2 regions of the Granulicatella elegans genome follow, and region 1 is predicted to be linked to the other one. Evidence: a T-box and tRNA genes for the amino acid it is inferred to sense, from the RefSeq annotation. Region 1 holds a T-box; the other holds one or more tRNA genes.
What was found. The T-box of region 1 lies ahead of leuS (leucine--tRNA ligase). A T-box ahead of a tRNA ligase gene usually reads a tRNA of that ligase, here a tRNA-Leu.
Positions count from the first base shown of each region.

Region 2: it encodes a tRNA-Leu, which carries the amino acid that the T-box ahead of leuS (leucine--tRNA ligase) is inferred to sense. The anticodon was not compared.

Region 1 covers NZ_CP085953.1:1,419,946-1,423,353, forward strand. The annotation lists gene LK443_RS07090 (LysM peptidoglycan-binding domain-containing protein) at 1-1,372, shown strand, start outside; T-box leader at 1,392-1,585, shown strand; gene leuS (leucine--tRNA ligase) at 1,640-3,408, shown strand, end outside.
Region 2 covers NZ_CP085953.1:101,149-104,556, forward strand. The annotation lists gene LK443_RS00480 (helix-turn-helix domain-containing protein) at 1-17, opposite strand, end outside; gene LK443_RS00485 (ROK family protein) at 233-1,102, opposite strand; tRNA gene LK443_RS00490 (tRNA-Pro) at 1,181-1,254, opposite strand; tRNA gene LK443_RS00495 (tRNA-Arg) at 1,259-1,332, opposite strand; tRNA gene LK443_RS00500 (tRNA-Arg) at 1,360-1,433, opposite strand; tRNA gene LK443_RS00505 (tRNA-Leu) at 1,459-1,544, opposite strand; tRNA gene LK443_RS00510 (tRNA-Gly) at 1,570-1,641, opposite strand; tRNA gene LK443_RS00515 (tRNA-Thr) at 1,659-1,731, opposite strand; tRNA gene LK443_RS00520 (tRNA-Leu) at 1,745-1,826, opposite strand; tRNA gene LK443_RS00525 (tRNA-Lys) at 1,844-1,916, opposite strand; tRNA gene LK443_RS00530 (tRNA-Val) at 1,925-1,997, opposite strand; rRNA gene rrf (5S ribosomal RNA) at 2,012-2,127, opposite strand; rRNA gene LK443_RS00540 (23S ribosomal RNA) at 2,202-3,408, opposite strand, start outside.

The sequences.
Region 1 (3,408 bases):
TACAGAAACTGCTGTCAATATGGCAGAGAAAATTGCAAGTAATGAAACAACTACAACAACTGGAAATAGTTATACAGTTGTTAGTGGAGATAGCTTATATGCGATTGCTCGTAAAACAGGAACAAGTATTCAAGAGTTATTAAGCTTAAATGGATTAAATTTAAACTCCATTATTCACCCTGGACAAGTGTTAGCATTATCTTCAAAAGCAGCAACAACTGAAACAAAACAAGAAGAAAGTGCTTCTAAAGAAGAAAAGGCTGCTGAAGAAACTACAAACGAAGAAACTTCAACAAATACTAAACAAGCTTCAGAAGGTGGAACGTATACAGTTGTCAGTGGAGATGGTTTATATGCGATTGCTCGAAAAACAGGAACGTCAATTGATGATTTATTGAGCTTAAATGGATTAAGTTTAAATTCAACCATTTATCCAGGACAAGTCTTAAAATTATCAGTAAGCAGTGAAACATCTGCACATGAATCAAGTACTTCAAATGAGGAAGAAAGTTCAACAAAAGAAACAACGAGTGAAGAAAGTGCAGCAAGTTCAGAACAAGAATCAACAGGAGGAACGTACACAGTTGTTAGTGGCGATGGTTTATATGCGATTGCTCGAAAAACAGGAACGTCAATTGATGATTTATTAAGTTTAAACGGATTAAGTTTAAACTCAACCATTTATCCAGGACAAGTCTTAAAATTATCAGTAAGCAGTGAAACATCTGCATATGAATCAAGTACTTCAAATGAGGAAGAAAGTTCAAGTTCAACAAAAGAAACAACGAGTGAAGAAAGTGCAGCAAGTTCAGAACAAGAATCAACAGGAGGAACGTACACAGTTGTTAGTGGCGATGGTTTATATGCGATTGCTCGTAAAACAGGAACGTCAATTGGGGATTTATTAAGTTTAAATGGATTAAGTTTAAACTCAACCATTTATCCAGGACAAGTTCTAACATTATCAGCGAATAGTGAAGTTGCTACATCTGAAGAAACGACTTCTTCAACAAATGCAAAAATGTATTATGTTCATAGTGGAGATTCGTTATACCGTATAGCGTATAATCACGGAATTTCTTTATCAACCTTATTAGAATGGAATCACTTAAGTGTCGATAGTATCATTCACCCTGGTCAAGGTTTAATTGTTTCTAATGGATCAAGTAGTTCATCTGAAGAAGCAGAAACAACTGCAGAAGTGTCAGAAGAAGCAAGTTCAGGTTCTGTAACTACTTATACTGTTCAACCAGGTGATGGTCTATGGCGAATTGCGAAAAATCACGGATTAACTTTAGATGAATTAAAATCTTTAAATCAATTAACTTCTAACATTATTCAACCAGGACAAGTCTTGATTGTTTCAAAATAAATTGATATAATGCTAATAAATATTAGCAGACAGAGGAATAGTAGAAATTTGGATTGTAGTAGAGAGTGCATGGTTGGTGAAAATGTATCATGAAAAATTTTGAACTCGCCTTTTAGCTGAATTTCTGAATTTTAGTAAGAAATTCCGTTTCACTCGCGTTAAGAGTAAGTTGAGTATAATAATTAGGTGGTACCACGTGGAAACGTCCTATTGTCTTTAGAGACATTAGGGCGTTTTTTAGGTATTTCCGGAAAAGAGGGGAAAATTATGTCATTTAATCATCATGAAATCGAACCAAAATGGCAAAAGTTTTGGTTAGATAATCATACATTTAAAACTACGGAAGATAAAGGGAAGAAAAATTTCTATGCATTAGATATGTTCCCATATCCATCAGGACAAGGCTTGCACGTAGGGCATCCAGAAGGATATACAGCAACAGACGTTGTTTCACGTATGAAACGTGCCCAAGGGTATAATGTATTACACCCAATGGGATGGGATGCATTTGGGTTGCCAGCAGAACAATATGCGTTAGATACAGGAAACGATCCTGCTGAATTTACATTGAAAAATATTGCAACTTTCAAACGTCAAATTCAAGAACTAGGATTTAGTTATGACTGGGATCGAGAAATTAATACAACAGATCCAAATTACTATAAATGGACTCAATGGATTTTTACAAAATTAGTAGAAAAAGGTTTAGCGTATGAAGCAGAAGTACCGGTTAACTGGTGCCCTGCATTAGGAACAGTATTAGCCAATGAAGAAGTTATTGATGGTAAATCAGAACGTGGTGGACATCCAGTGTACCGTAAACCAATGAAACAATGGATGTTAAAAATTACTGCTTATGCGGATCGTTTATTAGAAGATTTGGATGATTTAGATTGGCCAGAAAGCATTAAAGATATGCAAAGAAACTGGATTGGTCGTTCTAAAGGAGCACAAGTAACGTTTAAAGTAAAAGATTCAGATGAAAGTTTTGAAGTATTTACAACTCGTCCTGATACATTATTTGGAGCAACTTATACTGTATTATCGCCAGAACATGAATTAGTTCAAAAAATTGTAACTTCAGAACAAAAAGAGGCAGTTGATGCTTACATTGCTACTGTAGCTACTAAATCAGATTTAGAACGTACTGAATTAGCAAAAGAAAAAACAGGAGTATTTACAGGAGCTTATGCCATTAACCCTGTTAACGGAAAAGAAATTCCAATTTGGATTGCAGACTATGTATTAGTTAGTTATGGAACAGGAGCGATTATGGCGGTACCTGCACATGACGAACGTGACTATGAATTTGCAAAAGTATTTGGACTAAACATTATTCCAGTTATTGAAGGTGGAGATGTTTCTCAAGAAGCTTATACTGGAGATGGCGTGCATATTCATTCTGAATTTTTAGATGGCTTAAATAAAGCAGATGCAATTGAAAAAATGAATGAATGGTTGAAAGAACAAGGCGTTGGAGAAGCAAAAGTAAGTTATCGTCTACGTGACTGGTTATTCTCTCGTCAACGTTATTGGGGTGAACCAATTCCTGTAATTCATTGGGAAGATGGTACAATGACAACTGTTCCTGAAGAAGAGTTACCATTAGTCTTACCAAAAACAGATAAAATTAAACCAAGTGGTACAGGTGAATCACCACTAGCAGCTATTGAAGAATGGTTATATGTAACGGATGAGAAAACAGGATTAAAAGGACGTCGTGAAACTAATACAATGCCACAATGGGCAGGAAGTTCATGGTATTTTGTTCGTTATATTGATCCTCATAATCAAGAACAAATTGCAGATCCTGAGAAATTAAAACAATGGTTACCAGTTGACTTATATATTGGTGGAGCAGAACATGCGGTATTACACTTATTATATGCTCGTTTCTGGTATAAAGTATTATACGACTTAGGAGTTGTTCCTAATAAAGAACCATTCCAAAAATTATTTAACCAAGGGATGATTCTTGGTGAAGGCAATGAAAAAATGTCTAAATCAAAAGGAAATGTTGTGAATCCAGATGATGT
Region 2 (3,408 bases), 570 kb from region 1:
TGACTCCCTATTTCCATATTATCCCTCCATTTTTAAACTAAAAGTTTAATAACACTATGACTTATTATACTCTAAGTTTAGTAATAGTCAACAAACAAATCTCAGAAAAATAAAAAAAGAACCCTATACAATGGATAGAGTTCAGACAAATAGATATAAAAATTAAGATGCAAAGTAATGAAACCAAAGGTTTGCTGGCGTCCATTACTACGGTATAAGAAGTCAGTTATTATTAACGTTCAGAAAGAGTCTTCGCCATTGCTAAGCATCCAATTGTTGCTGCATTATTCCCTAAAGCTGGAGTTTGTATATACTCATCAACAGAAGGATAACCAACATAACCATTCATTAATTTCTCAAATTCTTGCTTAACTTTCTTTAATAAATGAGACTGTTGCATCACTCCACCACCTAAAACAATCACTTCAGGTGCTAAAATTAATGTTGTATTATAAATACATTGTGCAGCATAATAAGCTTCAATATCCCAAATTGGATCAGTTGGCTCTAATTCAAATGCAGGACGTCCCGCTTTCTCTTGTAAGGCTGGTCCAGCTGCTAAACCTTCTAAACAGTCAGAGTGGAAAGGACATACACATTTTGCATTATCTTCAGGATGACGTTTGACAATCATATGACCCATTTCAGGGAAGTTCATCCCACCTACAAACTTACCACGTTGGATAGCTCCACCACCAACACCGGTTCCAAATGTATAATACACTAAACTTTCTAAATCTTTTCCATGACCAAAATAGTATTCGCCATAAGCTGCTGCATTTACATCAGTTGTCCAATTCATTGGTACATTTAAATGACGTTTCAATTCACCAATGAAATCAAAATTTTGCCATGCTAATTTTGGAGTAGAAGTAATGTATCCAAATGTTGCAGATTTTTTATTACTATCAATAGGACCAAAAGCACCCACACCCACCGCTTCTAATTCTTGTTCATACTTTTTAAAAAATTCAAAAACTTTCGGTAAAGTTTCCTCTGGAGTTGTCGTTGGAATTGAAATTCTTTCTAAAACTTCCATATCATGATTTCCAATGGCACAAACAAACTTTGTACCACCAGCTTCGATACTACCTAATACCATATAAAATTCCTCCAATTTGTTAATAATTATATTATAAACAAAAAAAGACAAGTAAGCTAGTACTTACTTGTCATCTAATCGGGAATACAGGATTCGAACCTACGACCCCTTGGTCCCAAACCAAGTGCTCTACCAAGCTGAGCTAATTCCCGATAATGCACCCAACAGGAGTCGAACCTGTAACCGCTTGATTCGTAGTCAAGTACTCTATCCAATTGAGCTATGGGTGCTACTTATTTACTTATATATAGAAAAAATGCACCCAACAGGAGTCGAACCTGTAACCGCTTGATTCGTAGTCAAGTACTCTATCCAATTGAGCTATGGGTGCAAATTTTATTCAATTATATTGAAAATGCCGAGGGCCGGGATCGAACCGGCACGGTCATCACTGACCGCAGGATTTTAAGTCCTGTGCGTCTGCCAATTCCGCCACCCCGGCATGGGCCATGGTTTATCATTGGCAAAGCGGAAGACGGGGTTCGAACCCGCGACCCCCACCTTGGCAAGGTGGTGTTCTACCACTGAACTACTTCCGCAAATTTATTCATTTAAATGCCGGCTAAAGGACTTGAACCCTCGACCCTCTGATTACAAATCAGATGCTCTACCAACTGAGCTAAGCCGGCCGAAACTTAATAGTGCGGGTGAAGGGACTCGAACCCCCACGCCTCTCGGCGCTAGATCCTAAATCTAGTGCGTCTGCCAATTCCGCCACACCCGCGATTTCTCGCTTGAGAATGAGTGATACAGGGCTCGAACCTGTGACCCTCTGATTAAAAGTCAGATGCTCTACCAACTGAGCTAATCACTCATGATTCATGGAGGTTAACGGGATCGAACCGCTGACCCCCTGCTTGTAAGGCAGGTGCTCTCCCAGCTGAGCTAAACCTCCATAATATTTGAAAAGCGTGGCAACGTCCTACCCTCACAGGGGGAAACCCCCAACTACTATCGGCGCTAAGAAGCTTAACTTCTGTGTTCGAGATGGGAACAGGTGTATCCTTCTTGCCATCGTCACCACACTTCTCTCTTGAAAAAGCTCTCGCTCTCTCAAAACTGAATCTATATCCAATTCCTTCCTCATTTACCTTCAACCTTGGTTAAGTCCTCGACCGATTAGTACTAGTCCGCTCCATGCCTCACGGCACTTCCACTCCTAGCCTATCTACCTGTTCGTCTCTCAGGGGTCTTACTCACTTAAAATGATGGGAAATCTCATCTCGAGGGGGGCTTCACGCTTAGATGCTTTCAGCGTTTATCCCGTCCACACATAGCTACCCAGCGATGCTCTTGGCAGAACAACTGGTACACCAGCGGTGTGTCCATCCCGGTCCTCTCGTACTAAGGACAGCTCCTCTCAAATTTCCAACGCCCGCGACGGATAGGGACCGAACTGTCTCACGACGTTCTGAACCCAGCTCGCGTACCGCTTTAATGGGCGAACAGCCCAACCCTTGGGACCGACTTCAGCCCCAGGATGCGATGAGCCGACATCGAGGTGCCAAACCTCCCCGTCGATGTGAACTCTTGGGGGAGATAAGCCTGTTATCCCCAGGGTAGCTTTTATCCGTTGAGCGATGGCCCTTCCATTCGGTACCACCGGATCACTAAGCCCGACTTTCGTCCCTGCTCGACTTGTTGGTCTCGCAGTCAAGCTCCCTTCTGCCTTTACACTCTTCGAATGATTTCCAACCATTCTGAGGGAACCTTTGGGCGCCTCCGTTACACTTTAGGAGGCGACCGCCCCAGTCAAACTGCCCGTCTGACACTGTCTCCCACCTTGCTTCTAGGTGCGGGTTAGAGGGTTCATGTAACAAGGGTAGTATCCCACCATTGCCTCCTTGGAAACTGGCGTTCCCATCTCTTCGGCTCCTACCTATCCTGTACATGTCACACAAACACTCAATATCAAACTACAGTAAAGCTCCATGGGGTCTTTCCGTCCTGTCGCGGGTAACCTGCATCTTCACAGGTACTATAATTTCACCGAGTCTCTCGTTGAGACAGTGCCCAGATCGTTACGCCTTTCGTGCGGGTCGGAACTTACCCGACAAGGAATTTCGCTACCTTAGGACCGTTATAGTTACGGCCGCCGTTTACTGGGGCTTCAATTCAAAGCTTCGCCCTAATGGACTAACCTCTCCTCTTAACCTTCCAGCACCGGGCAGGCGTCAGCCCCTATACGTCATCTTTCGATTTTGCAGAGACCTATGTTTTTGATAAACAGTCGCCTGGGCCTATTCACTGCGGCTGGTATTTCTACCAGCACCCCTTCTCCCGAAGTTACGGGGTCATTTTGCCGA